4 regions of the Nocardioides sp. P4_G10 genome follow, and region 4 is predicted to be linked to each of the others. Evidence: predicted binding sites of a transcription regulator. Region 4 holds the regulator's gene; each other region holds the start of a gene.
The links. The regulator LexA, encoded in region 4, represses DNA repair genes until DNA is damaged. The targets are predictions, from matches to a motif close to TCGAACANNTGTTCGA.
Positions count from the first base shown of each region.

Region 1: the regulator LexA is predicted to act here: its motif matches at 2,934-2,949, upstream of ruvC (crossover junction endodeoxyribonuclease RuvC).
Region 2: the regulator LexA is predicted to act here: its motif matches at 2,880-2,895, upstream of AC1DP1_RS23040 (DUF6504 family protein).
Region 3: the regulator LexA is predicted to act here: its motif matches at 3,026-3,041, upstream of recA (recombinase RecA).

Region 1 is NZ_JBFUJV010000005.1:150,626-156,113, forward strand. Features, by position in the region: gene AC1DP1_RS08995 (adenine phosphoribosyltransferase) at 1-279, opposite strand, end outside; gene yajC (preprotein translocase subunit YajC) at 272-568, opposite strand; gene ruvB (Holliday junction branch migration DNA helicase RuvB) at 637-1,734, opposite strand; gene ruvA (Holliday junction branch migration protein RuvA) at 1,748-2,350, opposite strand; gene ruvC (crossover junction endodeoxyribonuclease RuvC) at 2,347-2,904, opposite strand; gene AC1DP1_RS09020 (YebC/PmpR family DNA-binding transcriptional regulator) at 3,031-3,816, opposite strand; gene pdxT (pyridoxal 5'-phosphate synthase glutaminase subunit PdxT) at 3,851-4,447, opposite strand; gene AC1DP1_RS09030 (serine hydrolase) at 4,675-5,488, shown strand, end outside.
Region 2 is NZ_JBFUJV010000041.1:5,040-10,527, forward strand. Features, by position in the region: gene AC1DP1_RS23030 (DNA polymerase III subunit alpha) at 1-1,995, opposite strand, end outside; gene AC1DP1_RS23035 (SAV_6107 family HEPN domain-containing protein) at 2,008-2,439, opposite strand; gene AC1DP1_RS23040 (DUF6504 family protein) at 2,449-2,799, opposite strand; gene AC1DP1_RS23045 (hypothetical protein) at 3,024-3,491, opposite strand; gene AC1DP1_RS23050 (YbaK/EbsC family protein) at 3,540-4,013, shown strand; gene AC1DP1_RS23055 (DUF4126 domain-containing protein) at 4,027-4,617, shown strand; partial or broken gene AC1DP1_RS23060 (phytoene desaturase family protein) at 4,638-5,488, shown strand, end outside.
Region 3 is NZ_JBFUJV010000007.1:116,855-122,342, forward strand. Features, by position in the region: gene AC1DP1_RS10340 (superoxide dismutase family protein) at 1-327, shown strand, start outside; gene AC1DP1_RS10345 (DinB family protein) at 368-907, shown strand; gene AC1DP1_RS10350 (class I SAM-dependent methyltransferase) at 904-1,524, shown strand; gene AC1DP1_RS10355 (DUF3046 domain-containing protein) at 1,521-1,715, shown strand; gene AC1DP1_RS10360 (MFS transporter) at 1,712-2,968, shown strand; gene recA (recombinase RecA) at 3,179-4,231, shown strand; gene AC1DP1_RS10370 (regulatory protein RecX) at 4,337-5,077, shown strand; gene AC1DP1_RS10375 (phosphoribosyltransferase) at 5,224-5,488, shown strand, end outside.
Region 4 is NZ_JBFUJV010000039.1:8,714-14,201, reverse strand. Features, by position in the region: gene AC1DP1_RS22940 (hypothetical protein) at 1-288, opposite strand, end outside; gene AC1DP1_RS22935 (LysM peptidoglycan-binding domain-containing protein) at 702-1,052, opposite strand; gene AC1DP1_RS22930 (SDR family oxidoreductase) at 1,241-2,047, opposite strand; gene lexA (transcriptional repressor LexA) at 2,176-2,898, shown strand; gene AC1DP1_RS22920 (NAD(P)/FAD-dependent oxidoreductase) at 2,946-4,163, shown strand; gene AC1DP1_RS22915 (sulfotransferase family 2 domain-containing protein) at 4,197-4,928, shown strand; gene AC1DP1_RS22910 (ATP-dependent DNA helicase) at 4,938-5,488, opposite strand, start outside.

The DNA.
Region 1 (5,488 bases), on a different contig from region 4:
GCCGGCCTTGCGCACCGGCACGAAGCCGATGCCGAGGGCGAGCGCCACCGGCGCGGCGAGGATGAACCCGCGCGCCTCCATGCCGACGACCTTGTCGACGACCACGGTGCCGTGGTCGTCACGGCCGGCGGCCGCCAGCGCGGTGATGATCGCGGAGAACGCGTGGTGGTCGGCGAGGACGGGGGTGATGTCCTTGAACGTCACGCCCTTCTCCGGCCAGTCGGGCACGTCGACCGTCAGGCGCTGCAGCGCCTCCTGGGCCGTACGACGGTCAGGCATCGTCGCGCGCGTCGGGAGCGGGCTGCTCCAGCGGCTCGTCGACCTTGGCGATCGCGGCGCGTGCGATGTCGATCTGGGTGCCGGGCGCGATCTCGAGGCGGGCGCGGTCGTCGGCGAGCGAGACCACGGTGCCGTAGATGCCCGACGACATCATCACGCGCTGGCCGACCTCGATGCTCTGCTGGAGACGGACGACGTCCTTCTGCCGGCGCTGCTGGGGGCGCACCACCATGAACCAGAAGAGGGCCAGGATGGCCACCAGGGGCAGGAGTGCAGCAAGGTCGTTCACGGTCGGGGCTCTCCTCGAGGGGTCGGGTGCGGGAGCGCGTGGAGTCTACGCGGGTGCCCCGACCGGCCTCACACGTCGTCGAAGAGGGTCGAGTCGACGGTCGGGAGCGGCGGCGGCGTCAGGCCGAGGTGGTGCCACGCCGCCGGCGTCGCCACCCGCCCGCGGGGCGTGCGCGCGAGCATCCCCATCCGGACCAGGAACGGCTCGGCGACCTCCTCGACCGTCTCGCGCTCCTCGCCGACCGCGACGGCCAGGGTGGAGACACCCACCGGTCCCCCGCCGAAGCGTCGGCACAGCACGTCGAGCACGGCGCGGTCCAGCCGGTCGAGGCCGGACTCGTCGACCTCGAACAGCTCGAGCGCGGCCTGGGCGACCGGCAGGCTCAGCACGCCGTCGGCGCGCACCTGGGCGTAGTCGCGGACCCGGCGCAGCAGGCGGTTGGCGATGCGGGGGGTGCCGCGCGAGCGCGAGGCGATCTCGCTGGAGCCCTCGGAGGTGAGGTGCACGCCGAGCAGCCCGGCGGAGCGGTGAACGATCTGGTCGAGCTCGTGGGGCTCGTAGAACTCGAGGTGGGCGGTGAAGCCGAACCGGTCGCGCAGCGGGCCGGGCAGGAGGCCGGCGCGGGTGGTGGCGCCGACGAGGGTGAAGGGCGGGATCTCCAGCGGGATGGCAGTCGCCCCCGGCCCCTTGCCGATGACGACGTCGACCCGGAAGTCCTCCATCGCCATGTAGAGCATCTCCTCGGCCGGCCGCGACATCCGGTGGATCTCGTCGACGAAGAGGACGTCGCCGTCGTTGAGGCCCGACAGGATCGCGGCGAGGTCACCGGCGTGGGTGATCGCCGGGCCGCTCGTGAGCCGCAGCGGCGTGCTCATCTCGGCGGCGATGATCATCGCAAGCGTGGTCTTGCCGAGCCCGGGCGGGCCGGAGAGCAGCACGTGGTCGGGCGCCCGGCCCCGGCGGCGGGCCGCCTCGAGGACCAGCCCCAGCTGGTCGCGCACGCGCGCCTGCCCGACGACCTCGTCGAGCGTCTTGGGGCGGAGCGCCGCCTCGACCGCACGGTCGTCGCCGTCGGCCTCGGCGTCGGTCAGCCGCTGCAGGTGGCCCAGCTCGGCCTCGGTCAGCTCGACGTCGTCGGTGTCCTCGTCGGTGTCGTCCCAGTTCATCGTCGTACCCGTCTCACGCCTTGCTCAGCGTGCGGAGGGCGGCGCGCAGCAGGGCGCCGACGTCGGGGGCGTCACCCGCATCGGGGGCGACGGCCTCGACCGCCTTCTCCGACTCCTTGGCCGACCAGCCCAGCCCGATGAGGCCCTGCTGCACCTGGTCGCGCCAGGCGTCGGTGGCCGAGGGGGCAGCCGCGGCCGGGTGGTGCACGCCCACCGGCGGGCCGATGCGGTCCTTGAGCTCGAGGATGATGCGCTGGGCACCCTTCTGCCCGATCCCCGGGACCCGGGTCAACGCCTTGACGTCCTCGGTCGTGATGGCACGGCGCACGTCGTCGGGGCTCATCACCGCGACGATCGCCTGCGCGACCTTGGGGCCGACGCCGGACGCGGTCTGGACGATCTCGAAGACCTGCTTCTCGTCCTCGTCGAGGAAGCCGAAGATCGTCAGGCTGTCCTCGCGCACGACCATGCTGGTGGGCAGCGTCGCGGGCCGGCCGACGCGGAGCGTGGCGAGGGTGCCGGGCGTGCACATCAGCTCGAGGCCGACGCCGCCGACCTCGAGGACGGCGCTGGCCAGGGTGACGGCGGCGACCTCGCCGCGGACGAAGGCGATCATCGGGTCCTCATCGGGGTCTGCTTCTGCGGGGCGCGGGCCTGTGCCCGGGCCTGGGCCGCGGCGGCCTCGAGCCGCGTGTGCGCCGAGCCGCGCCAGACGTGGGTGATGGCCAGCGCGAGCGCGTCGGCGGCGTCGGCGGGCTTGGGGAGCTCGGACAACCGCAGGATGCGGACGACCATCGCCCCCACCTGGGCCTTGTCGGCGCGCCCGTTGCCGGACACGGCGGCCTTCACCTCGCTCGGGGTGTGCATGGCGATCGGCAGCCCGCGTCGCGCTGCGACGACGAGCGCGATGCCGCTGGCCTGGGCGGTGCCCATGATGGTGCTGGAGTCGGAGCGGGCGAAGACCCGCTCGACCGCGACCGCGTCGGGCCGGTGCTCCTCGATCCAGGCGTCGAGGCCCTTCTCGATCGTGACCAGCCGCTCGGCGATCGGGAGCGTCGAGCTCGTGCGCACCACGCCTGCGTCGACCATCGTCAGCGGCCGGCCGACGCTGCCGTCGACCACGCCCACGCCACACCGGGTCAGGCCGGGGTCGATGCCGAGCACGCGCACGCGCACACCCCTTCCGCCGTCGATCTCGTCCGAACATGTGTTCGTGCGATCACGCTAACCCGCGCCGGCTGCGCGACGTCGTACGACACGCGGCGCGTCCCGGTCCGGCACGGCCCCGGAGGCGCCTCAGGCGTCGGCGGTCTCGAGCTCGGCCATCACGTCGGCGGGGATGTCGACGTTGGTGAAGACGTCCTGGACGTCGTCGAGGTCCTCGAGCGCGTCGACGAGGTGGAGCACCTTGCCGGCGCCGGCGGCGTCGACCGGGATCTCCAGGCTCGGCACGAACTCCACGTCGGCGGAGTCGTAGTCGATGCCGGCGTCCTGCAGGGCGGTGCGGACCGCGACGACGTCGGTGGCCTCGCTCTGCACCTGGAACGCCTCGTCGAGGTCGTTGACCTCCTCGGCGCCGGCGTCGAGGGTCGCCTCGAGGACGTCGTCCTCGGTGACCTCACGGACCGTGCCGTCGTGGTCCTGCGACTTGGGCACGACCACGATCCCCTTGCGGGTGAACAGGCGCGAGACCGAGCCGGGGTCGGCCATGGTGCCGCCGTTGCGGGTGACCGCCGTGCGGACCTCCATCGCGGCGCGGTTGGTGTTGTCGGTGAGGCACTCGACGAGGATCGCGACGCCCTGCGGGCCGTAGACCTCGTAGGAGATCGACTTGTAGTCGACGCCGCCCGACTCCGCACCCGAGCCCCGCTTGAGCGCGGAGTCGATGTTCTTGTTGGGGACCGAGCTCTTCTTCGCCTTCTGGATGGCGTCGTAGAGCGTCGGGTTGCCGGCCGGGTCGCCGCCGCCCTGCTTCGCCGCGACCTCGATGTTCTTGATCAGCTTGGCGAAGAGCTTGCCGCGCTTGGCGTCGATCGCGGCCTTCTTGTGCTTGGTCGTTGCCCACTTGGAGTGGCCTGACATGAGTCCCTCTATCCGTCGCTTCGTCTGTACGTCGTCAGGCCGAGCGCACCAGGTCCACGAACATGCCGTGCACCCGGCCGTCGCTGCCGACCTCGGGATGGAACGAGGTCGCCATCAGGGGGCCTTGACGGACCGCGACGATCCTACCCGCGGCGGGCCCGTCCTCCACCCGGGCCAGCACCTCGACGTCGTCGTCGATCGCCTCGACCCACGGCGCGCGGATGAAGACCGCTCGCACCGGGTCGGCCAGTCCGTCCACGTGGAGGTCTTCCTCGAAGGAGTCGACCTGGCGGCCGAAGGCGTTGCGGCGCACCGTGATGTGCAGGCCGCCGACGGTCTCCTGCCCCGCCGCGCCGTCCTCGATCCGGTCGGCGAGCAGGATCATCCCCGCGCACGTCCCGAAGGCGGGCAGCCCACCGCGTACGGCGTCGCGCAGCGGCTCGAGCAGGTCGAAGATCCTGGCGAGCTTGACCATCGTCGTGGACTCGCCGCCCGGGAGGACGAGGCCGTCGCACGCGGCGAGCTCGGCGGGACGGCGTACGGAGATCGGGTCCGCGCCCAGCGCCCGCAGGACGGCGAGGTGCTCGCGCACGTCGCCCTGCAGCGCGAGCACGCCGATGGTCGGATTCACGAACGCCGATCCTAGGACCGGCGGGTCGCCGTAGGGTCACGCCCCATGAGTCTCACCCGTCCGGCCCTCCTGGGCGCCGCGCTCCTCGCCCTGTCGCTCGCCGCCGGCAGCACCTCCGCGAGCACCGCCGGTGCCGTCGCCGGGTCCGTCGACGCGACCACCGGTCGCCCCGCGCCCGGCGCCCGTGCGGTCGAGGGCTGCCCGTCGCGACGCCCTCCCGACTCGGCCTGCGCAAGAAGGCCGTCCAGCGCGGTGCGGCCGAGGCCCGCCGACTCGACTCCACCTGCTTCGCGGTCCTGCGCAAGGGCAAGCTCGTCGGCGAGTGGAGCTGGAAGCTGCCCCGCGAGGAACCCCGCGAGGTCTTCTCGATCACGAAGTCGGTCACGAGCACCCTGGTCGGCATCGCGGTCCGCGACGGCGACCTGCGCCTCGACGACCCGGTCTCGACCTACGTGCCGCAGTGGCGCGGCACCGCGTCGGAGTCGGTGACGGTGCGCAACCTCCTCTCCAACGACAGCGGCCGCTTCTGGTCGCTCACGACGGACTACTCCGAGCTGCTCGCCGCCCGGAGCCGCACGAAGTACGCCGTCTCGCTCCCGCAGCAGTACGCCCCCGGCAGCGCCTGGGCCTACAACAACGCCGCCATCCAGGTCCTCGAGCCGGTGCTGGAGAAGGCGACCGGGATGCCCGTCGCGAGGTTCGCCCGGGAGCGCCTGTTCGAGCCGCTCGGCATGACCCGGTCGTCGTTCATCACCGACCGTGCGGACGACGCCGCGGTCTTCTACGGCCTCCGCACGACGTGCCTCGACATCGCCAAGCTCGGGCGGCTCTACCTCGACGGCGGGACGGTCCGCGGTAAGGCGGGCGGCAAGCGCCTCCTCGACGCGGCCTACGTCAGGCACGCGGTCGGGCGTTCCTCGACGGTCCACAACGCGGCCTACGGCTACCTGTGGTGGCTCAACCGGCCCGGTGCCCTGCGCGGCGCGACCGACCCGGTCGACGCCCAGGGGCAGCCGCTGAACCCGGTGACCGGACAGCTCG
Region 2 (5,488 bases), on a different contig from region 4:
GAAGACGCCCAGGGTCTTGGCGCTGCTGATGAGGTCGTAGGTCGTGGCGTCGTCGAACGGCACCTGCGCCTCGTCGTCGAGGTCGACGTGCACCCCGTCGACGCGGCGCACCTCGGCGACCGCGTGGGCCATCGCCGACTGCATCCGGATGCCGAGCACGTCGAGCTTGAGCAGGCCGAGCTCCTCGACGTCGTCCTTGTCGAACTGGCTCATCGGGAACCCGGCGTGGGACGCCTCGACGGGCGTGCGGTCGAGCAGCGTCACGTCGGAGAGCAGCACCCCGCAGGGATGCATCGCGATGTGGCGCGGCAGCCCGTCGAGCCGCTCGACCAGTCCGAAGAAGCGGTCGAGCGCGCCGTCGCCGAGCCCGCTGGCCCGCAGCTCGGGCAGGTCGCGGAGCGCCGAGCGGGCGTCGCGGGCACGGACGTGGGGGAACGCCTTGGCGATCGCGTCCACCTCCCCCGGCGGCATGCCGAGGGCGGCGCCGACGTCACGTACCGCGTGGCGGACCCGGTAGGTGTCCATCATCGAGACGGTGACGCACCGCTCGCCGCCGAAGCGGTCGAGGATCGCGCGGTAGACCTCCTCGCGCCGGGCGGACTCCACATCGACGTCGATGTCGGGCAGCGAGGCACGCAGCGGCGACAGGAACCGCTCCATCAGCAGGCCGTGGCGGATCGGGTCGACCCCGGAGATGCCGAGCAGGTAGTTGACGAGGCTGCCGGCGCCGGACCCGCGCGCGGCACGACGGACACCCATCTCGCCGATCAGGTCGGTGACGTCGGCGACGGTCAGGAAGTAGGACGCGTAGCCCAGGGTCCGGATGGTCTCGAGCTCGTCGTCGAGCCGCTTCCAGACCCGCATCCTCGGGCCGGTGCCGTAGCGCCAGCCGATCGCCGCCTCGCAGCGGGCGCGCAGCAGCGCGTCTGCCGTGCGGTGCGGGCCCGCGTCGGGGAGCTCGAGCTCCGGGAAGTGCACCTCGCCGATGCCGAGGTCGGTGCGCGGGTCGAGCGCGCACCGGTCGGCGACCGCCCGCGTGCGGGCGAGCAACCGCCTCGCCTCCTGCTCGCTGTCGCCCAGCCCGGCGAGGCGGCAGATCTCGTCGGCCACCTCGTGCATCTGCTTGCCGGACTTGAGGAACCCCTCGGCGTTGCCGCGAGCGCCGTCGGGACCGACGTCGCGCAGCCCGGCCGAGCCCAACGGCACCAGTCGTCGGGCCGCGTCGAGCACGTCGACCGTCGGCGCGTCGAGCCGGTCGGTGTAGCGCACCGCGTTGGTCAGCACCGTCGTGAGGCCGGCGCGGCGGGCGAGGCCGGCCATCCGCGCGGCGTGGGCCGACGTGCCCGGTCCCCAGGCGCCCCCGCGGCCGCCGAGCCGGTGGGACACCAGCTCGACGACCAGGTTGGGGCGGGGCACCACCGCGAGCCACGGCGCCAGCACCGTCGGGCCGAGGTCGTCGCGGCGCCGGGTGGCGACCGCGCCCAGCTCCGAGGACGGCCCGAGCAGCACGAGCACGTCACCGCCCGCGAGGTGGGGGGCCAGCAGGTCGAGCGTTGCGACCGGTCGCCCGCGCTCCCCGGACAGGTGGACCGAGGACACCATCCGGCACAGGGCCGCCCAGCCGGCCCGGCCCATGGCCAGGAAGGTGACGCGGGCGCCGCCCCCCTGCTGTGGTGACGGGTCGCGGGACACGCCCCCGCGCACCGGCGTACGACGTCGGGGCGGGCGCCCACCTCCCCCGGTCGGCGCGCCCCCGATCGCCATGTCGGTGGTCGGGGCGACCGCGAGGTCGACCCCGAGCACCGGCCGGACGCCGGCCCGGCGGGCGGCGCCCACGAACTTCACCGCGCCGTAGGTGCCGTCACGATCGGTGAGGGCAAGCGTGTCCATGCCGTGCTCGACCGCCCGCTGGACGAGCACGTGGGGGTGGGACGCGCCGTATCGCAGGGAGAACCCGGAGGCGACGTGGAGGTGGACGAACGGGTCTGACGACACCTCGCCCCGCCCTCAGGCGACGCTGGCGTGCGGGACCAGGCCGAGCGCCTGCTCGACCACGGCGAGGAACCGGTCGGCGTCGCGCACCAGGTCGTCGGCCTCCCGCTCGGTCACGGCCCGGGTGGACCCGGCCTCGGCGGCGGCGCGCTTGCCGGCACCGGCGGCGAAGAAGCTCGCCCACTCGGTCAGCTCGGGAGCCACCTCGGCGAGCAGGACCCACGCGTTCTTCTGCCGGCGGCCCCGCGGAGCCGGGCGGGCCCGGGCAGCGAGCAGGGCGGCCGCGGCGCAGAGCGCCGCGACGTGGGCGCAGGCATAACGAGTCGGCACGTCGCGCGCCGTGATGGAGTCGCGCAGCGACGTCGCGGACCGCTCGAGGTAGGAGTGCGAGGTGGCGGGGAGCATGTGGGGTCCGACGGAGGGCCCGGGGCTGGTCGTCGAGGTCATCGCCGGCCCTCAGTCCAGGCACCCGACGAGCTGCCAGCGCCCCTCGGTCCAGTCGAAGGAGAGGTCGAAGACGCCGTAGGACTGCTGGTCGCCGGACTGCTGCTGCCCGCCCTGGATCCCGCGGCCGGCCTCCACCCGCCACAGCTCGCGCTCGGCGACGAGGTCGGTGATCGTCCTCGACTCCGCGGCGTCGTGCCCGCCGTCGGACCCGCCGTCCGACGCCCCCTGCCACCAGGGACCGGTCTCCACCCAGTGCGCGACGACGGCGCGAACCTTCCACAACCTGCCCCGCCACAGGAACTGGTCGGGGTCCTCCGCCTCGCCTCGTCGCACCTCGACGGGGTCGTCGTACTGCCTCATCGCGCCTCCTCGCACATCCGTCGACCCCGGGGCCGACCCGGGGGACGGTGGGGGTCGAGGTCACCGCCACCCGGGTCGCATCGAACACATGTTCGAACAACCAGAACGGTACTCCCCCCCACCGACAGCCCGTCAAGGGCTGACGCGACTCCCGAGGAAGGAGCCCGAGGACGGAGCCCGAGGACGACGGGAGTGGACCGCGCGGCGGACGCGCCGGGCGGACGTCAGACCCGACGCAGGTAGGCCGTCGTCTCGCGCTGCCAGAGGAAGAACGACAGCACCAGGCCCTCGACGATCACCAGGGCCGACAGCACCACGAAGATGACCGGGAGGTTGTTGTCGAGGCCGACCACGCCGACCAGCACGCCGACGCCGGCGGTGGCGGTGAGGACCGGGCGGGTCCAGCCGTAGCCGCCGACGAAGAAGGAGCCGAGCACGAGCACCAGCAGGGTGAAGCCGACGAACGCGACGACCGAGAGGGCGACGAACCCCGGCACGATGGGGCTGTCGCGCAGCAGCTCGATGCCGCCCTGGGAGAGGATCTCCTGCGCCGACGGGTTGCCCTTGGCCCAGCCGAGGATGACGTCGTCGCGCATCAGCCAGATCAGCAGCGTGATCACGCCGGACGTGGCCACGATCAGTCCGAGCACTCGCATGCTGTTGACCACGGATCCCGGCAGGTCGCGCGCCATCTTGAAGTCCCCCTGAGGCTCGTCGTCGTTCGTCGCTAGGCTCGCATCATGTCGACCGAGCACGCATCGATCACCTCATTTCGAGGCGACCTCACCCGGCGCGGCGGCGCCGGTGACGTGGTCATCCTGCCCGACAGCGCCCACACTGCGGCACTCGCCGCGGCGGCGCTCGGGTGCGAGGTCGGCGCCATCGCCAACAGCCTGCTCTTCGACGGTGACGGCGAGCCCGTCCTCATCCTCACCTCCGGTGCCCACCGCGTCGACACGGCGTCGGTCGCCGACCGCATCGGCGTGACCCGGCTCAAGCGTGCCGACCCCGACTTCGTGCGCCGCCACACCGGTCAGGTGATCGGCGGCGTCTCCCCCATCGACCACCCGGCGCCGATCCGCACCTGGATCGACCCGTGGCTGCGTCGGCACGACGTCGTGTGGGCTGCGGCCGGCCACCCCGCCGCGGTGTTCTCGACGTCGTACGACGAGCTGGTGGCGATGACCGGCGCGGTCGAGGTCGAGGTGGACTGATGGGGACCCGCTGATGGACGCCCTGGCCCTCACCTTCTCCAGCGGGTGGGCAAGTGGCATCAACGCCTACCTCGTCGTGCTGGTGCTGGGCATCGCCGACCGGGTCGGCTCCTACGCCGACATCCCCGACGCCCTCGGCCGCTGGGACGTGCTGGCCGCGGCCGGCTTCATGTTCGCGATGGAGTTCGTCGCCGACAAGATCCCCTACATCGACTCGACCTGGGACGCCATCTCCACCGCGATCCGGCCGACCGTCGGCGCGGTCATCGGCGTGCTGCTCGCCGGCGACGCCGCCTCGCTGGACCAGGCCGTGCTCGGCGTCGTCGGCGGCGGCACCGCGCTCCTGAGCCACCTGGCCAAGGCCGGCGGCCGGCTGGCCATCAACTCCTCCCCCGAGCCGGTGACCAACATCGGGGCCAGCCTCACCGAGGACGCCGCCGTGCTCGGGGTGGTGTGGTTCTCGCTCGAGCACCCGCAGGCAGCCGCCGCGATCGCCGGTGTCCTGCTCCTCACCGGCCTGGGCCTGCTGCTGGTCCTCACCCGGCTGGTGCGCCGCGGCTGGCGGCGCTGGAAGAACAAGGAACCCGTCGAGCGGGCGACCTAGCGGACGCCTAGGGTTCCCCCGTGGCTCGTGTGGTGGTGGTCGGAGGTGGCTTCAGCGGCATGGCGGCCGCTGCCCGGCTGGCCAAGCTGGGGCACGCGGTCACGATCCTCGAGCGTGCCGAGCATCTCGGGGGCGCGCTGACCACGGTCGAGCACGACGGCTTCGCGTGGGACGCCGGGCCGACCACGACGCTCCTGCCGGCGGTCGTGCGCGACCTGTTCCGGAAGTCGGGCCGCCCGCTCGAGCGCGAGCTCGACCTCCAGCCGCTCGACCTGGTCCGCGAGCACCGCTTCGCCGACGGCTCGACGGTACGGCTGCCCGGCGGCTCGCGAGCCGCCCAGCTCGCGGCCGTCGAGTCCCTCGGCGAGGGCCTCGGCCGGCAGTGGGTCGACCACGTGGCGTCGTACGGCGAGCTGTGGGAGCTGCTGCGCAAGGAGTGGTACGAGCGGCCCTACGACCCCGACGTCGCGCCACGCGAGCTCGTGGCGATGCTCGACCGGCGCGAGTCGCTGCACAAGCGGCTTCGTCGGTCGCTCGACGACGAGCGGCTGCGGCTGCTCGCCGGCCACCGGGTCGTCATGGACGGCCACGACCTGCGCCGGGCGCCGGTGCTCGCCGGCGTCGACGTCTACCTCGAGCAGCGCTTCGGGTCGTGGACCGTCCCCGGCGGGCTCGCCGCCCTCGGCGTGGCGATGGCCGACCGCCTCGCGCTGCGGGGCGTCACCGTGCTGACCGGCACTCCGGCGACCGACCTCGTCGTGCGCGACGGCCGGGTCGCGGCGGTCCGGACCGCGGTCGGCGAGGTCGACACCGACCACGTGGTCGTCGCGATCGACCCGCGGCGGCTGCCCGCCCTCGCGTCGTACGTCCG
Region 3 (5,488 bases), on a different contig from region 4:
ACCCGCGTCCGGCTCATGGTGACCGGGCTTCCGGCCGGACGGACGTTCGGGGCGCACGTGCACACGGGTGCCTGCGGCGCCGACCCACTCGCGTCCGGCGGCCACTACCAGCACTCGAGCGACGCGACGGTCCCACTCGCCGATCGGGAGGTCTGGCTCGACGTCACCTCGGACGAACGCGGTCGAGGCGTCGCCACGACCACGGTGCCGTGGGCGTTCGAGCCAGGCACCGCGGGGTCGGTGGTGATCCACGCGCTGCCGACCAACACGACCACCGGGGCTGCCGGCGCCCGGTTGGCCTGCACCAGCGTCGCGTTCGGAGGCTGACCGGTCGGCTGACTGGTCGGCTGACTGGTTGGATGGGGCCATGGGTTCCACTCCCGACGCGATCACCCCCGACACGAAGGACTGGACCTGGGTGCTCGAGCGACCGTGCCCCGAGTGCGGCTTCGAGGCCGCCACGCACGACGTGTCCGACCTCCCGGGGCTCCTCGAGGCCACGGCGTCCTCGTGGTCGCGGGTGCTCGGCCGCGGTGACGCGACCGACCGCCCGCGACCCGGGGTCTGGTCGGCGCTGGAGTACGGCTGCCACGTCCGCGACGTGCACGTGCTCTTCGGCGAGCGAGTGCGGCTGATGCTCGTCGAGGACGTCCCCACGTTCGCCAACTGGGACCAGGACGTCACCGCGGTCGAACGTGACTACGGCAGCCAGGACCGCGCGGCGGTTGCGGCCGAGCTGGTCGAGGCCGCTCGCAGCGTGGCGATGCTCTACGCCTCCGTCACCGATGCCACGCGCGGTCGCCGGGGGTTGCGGTCCAACGGTGACGAGTTCACGGTCGAGACCCTGGGCCGTTACCACCTGCACGACGTCGTCCACCACCTCCACGACGTGGCGGCGCCGGCGTGACCAGCGAGACCGTCCGGTCCTACGACCGCGACGCAGCGGCGTACGTCGCCCGCACCGCGACCGTGCCGGACTCGGTCCGCGCCGCCCTGGGGCACCTCGCCGAACGCGTCGGCCCGGGCGCGCGCGTGCTCGAGATCGGCTCGGGCGGCGGTCGTGACGCGCTGCTGATGGAGGAGCTCGGCCTCGCCGTGCGGCGCACCGACGTCACGCCCGCCTTCGTCGAGCTGCTGCGCGAGCAGGGCCACGCGTGCGACCACCTCGACCCCCTCGTGGACGACCTGGCCTCGCCCGACGGGCCGTACGACGCCGTGTGGGCCAACGCGTCGCTGCTGCACGTCGCGCGGGACGACCTGTCCACCGTGCTGGGGCGCCTGGCCGCGGTCACCCGTCCCGGAGGCCTGCTGTCCATGTCGCTCAAGGAGGGCGACGGCGAGGGCTGGTCCGTCCACGGGACGATCAGCGGCCCGCGTCACTTCACCTACTGGCGGGCTGCGGACGTCGAGGCCGTCGTCCGCGGCGCGGGCTGGGGCGACGTCGTCGTCGGGCACGGGCTCGGGGGCGACCGGGGGGAGACCTGGCTCGAGCTGTCGGCGGTCCGTGATGGGGTGTCGCCATGAGGCACACGGAGTTCTGGGCGCGGCTCGACGAGACCCTCGGGCGGGCCTACTCCCGCACCTGGGCCGAGCTCACCGTCGTGCGCGACCTCGACGGCCGCACGACCCAGGAGGCGCTCGACGCCGGTGTCCCGCCCAAGCAGGTGTGGGCCGCCGTGCACCGCCAGCTCGAGCTGCCGGACACCGAGCGGTGACCACGCGGCTGGCCGGAGGCCTCACCGTCGCCGACGTCCAGCGTCGTACGGTCCGCACCCTCGTCGTCTCCCAGGCGGTCGGCGCGGTCGGTGTCACCATCGGTGTCGCGACCGCCTCGCTCCTCGCCCGCGACATCTCCGGCAGCGAGACGATGGCCGGCCTCGCACAGACCTTCCAGGTCCTCGGCACGGCCGCGGCCGCCTACGGTCTCGCGCGTGTCATGCGCCGCCGCGGGCGACGTGTCGGGCTGGTCGCGGGCTACCTCATCGGGGCGACCGGAGCGGTCCTGGCCGTCGTCGCCGGCGTCGTCGACTCCATGGTCGTGCTGCTCCTCGGCGCGCTGATGCTGGGAGCCACCACGGCGGTCAACAACGGGTCGCGCTACGCCGCCACCGACCTGGCCACCGAGGAGCACCGCGCCCGCGCCCTGTCGGTCGTCGTGTGGGCGACCACCGTCGGGGCCGTCGCCGGCCCCAACCTCACCGGCGTCGGAGCGGCCGTCGCCCGCTCCATGGGCGTGCCCGAGCTGACCGGGGGCTTCGCCATCGGCGCGGTCGTCCTGGTCGTCGCAGCCGCGTGGGTGTGGTGGCGGCTGCGACCCGACCCGCTGCTCCTCGCCCAGGAGACCGCCGGGGTCGTGCCGAGCGCGGGTCCCGAGCCGCGCGGCCGGTCGTGGGGCCGCTTCGTCGCGGTCGTGCGTGACGTGCCGGCGGTCGGGGCGGCTGTGGTCGCGATGGCCTGTGCCCATGCGGCGATGGTGACCGTGATGATCATGACGCCGCTGCACATGGAGCACGGCGGCGCTCACCTCGAGGTCATCGGGTTCGTCATCTCGATCCACGTGCTCGGCATGTTCGCCTTCTCGCCGCTCGTCGGCTGGGCCGCCGACCGCTTCGGCAGGTCGGCCGTCCTGGTCACCGGGGGAGTGGTCCTGCTGGTGTCGCTCGTGCTGTGCGGCCTGTCCCCGCAGGGCACGTCGTGGCAGATCTTCGCGGGGTTGTTCCTCCTCGGCCTCGGCTGGTCCTGCGCGACGGTCGCCGCGTCCACGGTCATCGCCGACCGCACGCCCATCGACGCGCGCACCGACGTGCAGGGCACCTCCGACATGGCGATGGCGCTCACCGCCGCGGGGGGAGGTGCCCTCGCCGGGGTCATCGTCGGCGAGCTGGGCTACCCCGCGCTGGCGACGTTCGCCGCCCTGCTGGCGGGGGCGGTCGTGGTCGCCGGAGCGGTCACCCGCCGGCACTCCTGACCTGCTCCTCGCACCCGGGGAAGCTCGGGCCTCGACACGCCGGTGCCGGAGCGCGCGTCGAACACCTGTTCGGGCTACTGTGCATCCACAGGTACGACGAGGGGCGAGGTTGTCCACAGCGTTCGACCGTCCTGATCAGGGACTGTCGGTGGCTCGCCCTAGCGTCGCAGACGTACCCCTCACGACACGACGACAAGACAGGACACTGCAATGGCTGGTGCAGACCGCGAGAAGGCCCTGGACGCCGCGCTCGCACAGGTGGAGAAGCAGTTCGGCAAGGGCTCGGTCATGCGACTGGGCGACGAGACGCGTGCGCCGCTCGAGGTGATCCCCACGGGGTCGATCGCCCTCGACGTGGCCCTCGGGCTGGGCGGCCTGCCGCGTGGTCGTGTCGTCGAGATCTACGGTCCGGAGTCCTCCGGCAAGACGACGGTCGCCCTCCACGCGGTGGCCAGCGCCCAGGCGGCCGGCGGCATCGTCGCCTTCATCGACGCCGAGCACGCGCTCGACCCCGACTACGCGAAGAACCTCGGCGTCGACACCGACGCCCTCCTGGTCTCCCAGCCCGACTCCGGTGAGCAGGCGCTCGAGATCGCCGACATGCTGATCCGCTCCGGCGCCCTGTCGCTGATCGTCATCGACTCCGTGGCGGCCCTGGTGCCCCGCGCCGAGATCGAGGGCGAGATGGGCGACAGCCACGTCGGCCTCCAGGCCCGACTGATGAGCCAGGCGCTGCGCAAGATGACCGGTGCCCTCAACAACTCCGGCACGACCGCGATCTTCATCAACCAGCTGCGCGAGAAGATCGGCGTGATGTTCGGCTCGCCGGAGACCACGACCGGTGGTCGCGCGCTGAAGTTCTACTCCTCGGTGCGCCTCGACGTGCGTCGCATCGAGACGCTCAAGGACGGCACCGACATGGTCGGCAACCGCACCCGCGTCAAGGTCGTGAAGAACAAGGTGGCCCCGCCGTTCAAGCAGGCCGAGTTCGACATCATGTACGGCAAGGGCATCAGCCGCGAGGGCGGTCTGATCGACGTGGGCGTCGAGGCGGGCCTGATCCGCAAGGCCGGCGCCTGGTACACCTACGAGGGCGACCAGCTCGGCCAGGGCAAGGAGAACTCGCGCAACTTCCTGCGTGACAACCCCGACCTCGCCAACGAGATCGAGAAGCTCATCCTCGAGAAGCTGGGCGTGACTCCTGCCGTCGACAAGCCCGGCGACGACCTGAGTGACGAGCCCATCGGGGTCAATGACTTCTGACCGCACAGCCGCCCTCGAGGAACGGGAGGGCGGCGTGGGTGCGGGTAGGTCGAGCAAGCGATCGAGTGAGCCTGCGAGGTCGACGATGCGTGTCGAGACCCGCCGATGAGCGACGAGAACCGTCCCGCACCCGACTGGGTCGGCGACGTCGGGCTCGGAGTCAAGGCGTGGATGCCGACCCCATCCACGCCGGTCGAACCTCGTCCGGCCCGCCCCCGCGACGGGCGCGGGGGCGACGGTCGTCGCGAGGGCGGCAAGGGTGGCCGCAAGGGTGGCCGCAAGGCGACCCGCACGTGGGAGGAGCGCGAGGCAGCCAGGCTCGCCCGGGAGGAAGCTGCGGCCGCCGAGCTCGAGGCCGATCCCGAGGCAGTCGCCCGCAAGATCCTGCTCGACACCCTCACCGGGCAGGCACGCTCGCGCAAGGAGCTGGCCGACAAGCTGGCCAAGCGCGGCGTGCCCGACGAGCTCGCCGGCGAGCTGCTCGACCGCTTCACCGAGGTCGGCCTGATCGACGACGCCGCCTACGCCCGGCAGTGGGTCGAGAGCCGGCACCGCAGCCGGGGGCTGGCCCCCCGGGCGCTGGCGCAGGAGCTGCGTCGCAAGGGCGTCGATGACGAGGACTCCAAGACCGCGCTGGAGCAGATCGACGAGTCCGACCAGCGCGCCGCAGCCCGCGCTCTGGTCGACAAGAAGCTGCGCTCCATGCGCGGCCTCGACCACCAGGTCGCCACCCGCCGCCTCGCTGGGCTGCTGGCCCGCAAGGGCTACTCCGCCGGCCTCGCGTTCTCGGTCGTCCGCGAGGCGCTCGGCGAGGCGGAGGATGACGAGCCGCACCCCGACTTCTGAGTTCCGTCTCGCGAGGTGCCGATCGTTCGCCGCCCGCTGCGTCATACGGACTCGCACCCATCGGTTCCGGTCCGCATGACGCTCCGGGCGGGATCGGCAGACGGGCCGGTCTTCCGGCGAGCGCCGGGCTCTGGTGGGATGGTCCCGTGAGCAGTGAGCGCGAGGTCCTCACGTACGACCTCTTCGGCACGGCCACCCGCGAGCTGGCGCAGGAGGTGGCCGACTCCGGGTTCCGCCCCGACATGATCCTGGCAATCGCCCGAGGCGGGCTCGCCCTCGGCATGGGGCTGGGCTACGCCCTCGCGGTGAAGAACATCTCGGTGGTCAACGTCGAGTTCTACACCGGCGTCGACCAGCGCCTCGACGTCCCGATCATGCTGCCGCCGACGCCGGCGGCCATCGACCTGTCCG
Region 4 (5,488 bases):
GCACGCTGCACAGTTCGGCGAGATGTCCAGATAGTCGGCCGATTCGCCAGTTTGCTGCATCTCGTCGCCAGTGGCCTGCCAGCGCCGGATGAAGTCCTCCGGACTCTCCGCCTCCGGCGTCTCTGACTCGGTGGGAGTCGGCGTCGGCGACGAGCTCGTGGTCTCCGGGATCTTCGGGTCCGGCTCGGGGTCGTCGGAGCACCCGGCCAGCAGGACAGGGACCGCGAGGGTCAGCGCGAGTGCGCGGCGTACGTGCATGAAGTGCCTTCCCGAGAACAACGTCAGCACGCTGAAACTACCCATCCGGGCGACCGCGGAACCAGCCCGAAGGCAAAACTGTGGAGAACGGCCGATGGTGGCGGCAGATGGCATGAATCCAATCGCCGCCGGTGCGATGTGCCGCCACCACACGAGCTGGGCGGCGGATGGTGGCGGCAGATGGCATGAATCCAATCGCCGCCGGTGCGATGTGCCGCCACCCCGGCGAGCGGCAGCGCACGAGCGTGCGATGTGCCGCCACCCTCCCGAGCGCCACCCCGACGACCACACCAGGCACCTGGATCTCGTGACGGTCGCTGCGCGACCTCCTCGATCGACGAGGTGGTCCGAAATGCGCCGAGGGGCGGGCCACTGGGCCCGCCCCTCGGTCTTCCCCTTGGTTCCACCAGCCGGGGTCGAAGCGGCTGATGGAGGCCTCTGCGTCAGTCGGAGACGACTGGGACGCGGAGCTTCTGGCCGGCCGCGAGGCCGGCGGACTCGAGGGCGTTGAGCCGCTCGATCTCGCTCATCATCGAGCGGACGTCGCCGTCGGTGGCGATCTCGCTGGCGATCCCCCACAGGGTGTCGCCCGGCGCGACCTGGACGATCTCGGTGGGGGCCGGCTGGCCGGCCTCGCCGGTGCCGACCGCGCCGCCGGCGAGCATGAACGCCACGCCGAGGACGAGGAACAGCGACGTCAGGAAGACCGCCAGCCGGCCGCGACGGGTCAGACGAACCGTCGAGCGGGCACGCGGGATGGCGGTGAAAGCGGGTGCAAGGCTGAGGGTGCTCATGGTGGCCTCCTGGGGAAGATCAGCCGGTCGTTTTCTGTCGAGCGAATGTCTAGTCGGACCCACCGACAGTGGCTGTGACCACCGGGTGTCGATCAGACGTTCGATCGAACGTGTGTACGACGTTAGAGCACGTGTTCGAACAACTCAAGCACCTTGTCGAACAAATGTTCGGCGTGTTCGAACGGACCTCAGCGGCGCCTCATCGCCCGTCGCCCCTGGGCCGCGAAGAGCCCGGCCGCGTGCTGCATCAGCCCTGGCGCGAGCGCCGAGCCGCGGACGACTCCCCCGCGCCAGCCCGGCACCGCCCGCACGACGCGTCGCGATCCCACAAGCGCGACAGCCGCGGCCGCGACGTCGGAGGCGTCGAGGATCGGGCCACCCGAGTGCACCAGCTGCGAGCCGAGGCCCGACGGGTCCTGGGCGGCGAGCATCGCCGTGTCGACCCCGTCGGGGCACAGGGCGTGCACCCGCACCCCGCGCGGCGCCTCGGCGTTGACGGAGGTGGAGAGGGAGACGACGGCGGCCTTCGTGGCGGCGTACATGCTGTAGCCCGGAACCGGCCCGAGGCCGGCGAGCGAGGCGATGTTGACGACGTCCCCGCCGGCGGCGCCGAACGCCGCGAGCGCCGCGCGGGTGCCCCACGTCGTACCGAGCAGGTTGACCTCGACCAGCCGGCGCACCTGTTCCTCCGACAGGTCGACGAGGGAGCCGTCGTCACCGACCCCGGCGTTGTTGAACCACGCGGTCAGCACGCCGTGTCGCGCGGCCTCCTCTGCCACGAGGCGGTGGGCGTCAGGGTCGCGTACGTCCTGGGTGAGGCCGGCGACGGCGCCGATCTCCGCCGCCGTCGCGGCCGCCGCCCAGCCGTCGACGTCGCCGATGACGACGTGGTGCCCGTGAGCGACCAGGAGCTCGGCGATCCCGCGCCCGATCCCACGGGCCCCACCCGTCACGACGCAGGAGGACGGCGGGCCGGTCAGCTGGCTGGTCGACATGCCCGGACACTAGCGACACGCGGCTTCGAACAGGTGTTTGATCCTGCGGCGTCCCGAGGTCTACGGTGGGCGCACCTGATCCTCCCTGTCCAGCCGCGGACGGAGGGGTCGACGCTAGTGGAGGACGCATGGCCAAGCAGGACGACAAGAACGTCATCGAGATGCCCGACGGCCCCCCGGACGCCACCGGTCTGACCCCGCGCCAGCAGCGGGTGCTCGCCACGATCAAGGACTCGATCGAGACCAAGGGCTACCCGCCCTCGATGCGTGAGATCGGCCAGGCCGTCGGCCTCACCTCGTCGTCCAGCGTCGCCCACCAGCTCCGCGTGCTCGAGGGCAAGGGCTTCCTCAAGCGCGACCCCAACCGTCCCCGCGCCCTCGAGGTGTTCCTGCCCGAGGTGATGGCTGCGCGGCGCAGCATGTCGAGCTCAGAGGAGCCGTCCTACGACGAGACCGGCATCGGCGACGCCAACCCCGTCGCCACCAACGTCCCGGTCGTCGGCCGCATCGCCGCCGGGGGCCCGATCCTCGCCGAGGAGCAGGTCACCGACGTGTTCCCGCTGCCCAAGCAGCTCGTCGGCGAGGGCACCCTCTTCCTCCTCGAGGTCTCCGGTGACTCGATGGTCGACGCGGCCATCTGCAACGGCGACTACGTCGTCATCCGTCAGGAGCAGACCGCCACCAACGGCCAGATCGTCGCGGCGATGATCGAGGGCGAGGCGACGGTCAAGACGTTCCAGCGCAAGGACGGCCACGTGTGGCTGCTCCCCCACAACGACGCCTACGACCCGATCCCGGGCGACAACGCGACGATCCTCGGCGTCGTGACGGCGGTGCTCCGCAGCCTCTGATCGAGCGGCGACAGACACCCCGACCAGCGAGGGTGCACGATGGCGGCATGAGCAACGTCGAGCAGTCCTATGACTACGTCATCGTCGGTGCGGGGGTCGCTGCGGCGAGCGCCGTGAAGGGCATCCGTTCGCAGGACGAGGCCGGCCGCATCGCCGTCCTCGGCTCCGAGCCCGACAAGCCGGTCTACCGGCCCGTGCTGACCAAGGACCTCTGGCTCAAGGACGACGAGACCCTCGAGGGGTCCTCGCTCGCCGGCGACCTCGACGAGGACGACGCCGTCGACCTGGTCACCGACACCACGGTGACCGCGATCGACCCCGGCGCCCACGTCGTACGCCTCGCCGACGGCAGCACGGTCGGCTACGGCAAGCTGCTGCTCGCCACCGGCGCCGAGCCTCGCGTGCTCTCCGTCGACCCGGGCCCGCGGATCATCTACTACCGCACCGCCGCCGACTACCAGCGGCTGCGCGCCGTCGCGACCGAGGGCAGCCACGTTGCCGTCATCGGCGGCGGCTACATCGGCTCGGAGATCACCTCCGCCCTCGTGCAGAACGGCGTCCAGGTCACCCTCGTGCTCGACCTCGAGGACGTGCAGGAGCAGATGTTCCCCCACGCCCTCGCCGCCACCCTGACCAAGGCCTTCGCCGACCGCGGCGTGACCATCGTGCACGGCTCGGTCGAGGGTGGCGAGGAGGACGACGGCGGCGTCCGGATCCGCCTCGGCGACGGCACCTCCATCACCGCCGACGCAGCCGTCATCGGCGTCGGCGTCCTCCCGCGCACCGGGCTCGCCGAGGCCGCCGGCCTCGAGGTCGACAACGGCGTCGTGGTGGACGAGCAACTGCGCACCAGCGACGCGGACGTGTACGCCGCGGGCGACGTCGCGTCGTACCCCGACGCCCTCCTCGGGCGCCGTCGCGTCGAGCACGTCGACCACGCCGAGAAGTCCGGCGAGCACGCCGGCAAGGTGATGGCCGGCGCCGACGAGACGTACGACTACACGCCCTTCTTCTGGTCCGACATCCTCGACTACGGCTTCGAGGCGATCGGCGAGACCAGCAGCCGGCTCGACATGGTGGAGGACTGGAAGGACGGCGAGGTCGGCACCGGCGTCGTCTACTACCTGAAGTCGGGGCAGGTCCGCGGCGTGCTGCTGTGGAACGTGTGGGACAGCGTCGACAAGGCCCGCGCGCTGATCGAGGAGACCACCGAGACCCCCGTGCCCGACCCGGAGTCGTTGCGGGGGCGCATCCCGTTCGGGTGAGTGGGAGGGCGCGGTCCGTGTAGCCTCGCGGCGATGTCTGCCGCCGGCCCCGACGCTCCCTCACCGGAGCTCTTCCGCACCCGTCCGGGCAACCGGCGCCGGCTGACCCCGGACGCACTGGCCGAGGTCGACCGTCTGGCCGCTGCAGGCGAGGCGTCCGCGTGGCTCAGCCCGTTGGCGTACAACCTCACGATCAGCCACAGCCACCGGTTCGTCTGGTACCGCGTGGCCAAGGTCGCGACGCGCACCATCCGCCACCACTGCGAGACGCACGGCGTGAGCATGGACGTCGACCACGCGATGCGGGTCCGCTATCCCTTGGCCAGCTTCGCCGACTACTTCACCTTCGCCTTCGCGCGCGACCCGCTGGACCGCTTCGTCTCCGCGTGGCACGACAAGGTCGTCGACAACAACTACTACGACTTCGACCCCGCCACCCACGAGCAGATGCAGGTGGTCGAGGAGTTCGCCCGCTGGACCGCCGCGCAGGACCTGTCAGCAGTGCCGGGCACCGACCAGCACCTGACCCTGCAGAGCCGGATGATCGACCTCAACCGGGTCGACTTCGTCGGCCGGCTGGAGACGTTCGACCGCGACTTCGCCGAGGTGTGCGAGCGCATCGGCGCGCCCGCCGTGCCCTCAGCGCCGAAGAACCAGACGGCCCCGGGCGGCCGCGACCGGCAGGCCTCCGACGAGCTCCGGGAGCTGGTGGCCACGATGTACCGACGCGACTACCAGGTCTTCGGCTACGAGCCGCCGGCCTGAGTCGACCGGCTAGGACTGCCCCAGGCGCTTGAGCGCCTGGCGGACGAGCGCCGGGTCGGTGGTCGACCACATCGGCGGGAGTGACGCCTTGAGGAAGCGGCCGTAGCGCGCGGTCTCGAGACGCGGGTCGAGCACGGCGACGATGCCGCGGTCGGAGGTCGTTCGGATGAGGCGGCCCGCACCCTGCGCGAGCAGGAGCGCGGCGTGGGTGGCGGCGACCTGCATGAAGCCGTTGCCGCCCGCCTGGTCGGCGGCCCGCTGACGTGCGGACATGAGCGGGTCGTCGGGCCGCGGGAACGGGATCCGGTCGATGATCACCAGCTGGCAGGTGTCGCCCGGGACGTCGAGGCCCTGCCACAGCGAGAGGGTGCCGAAGAGACAGGTGTGGGGGTCCTCGACGAACTGCTTGGCGAGCTCGGGCAGCTGGGCGTCGCCCTGCGCGAGCGTGGTCAGGTGGGGCAGGCGCGTCCGCACGGCCTCGGCCGCGGTCTCCGCAGCGCGCCGGGACGAGAACAGACCGAGCGTGCGGCCGTCGAGGGAATCGACGAGGTCGCAGATCT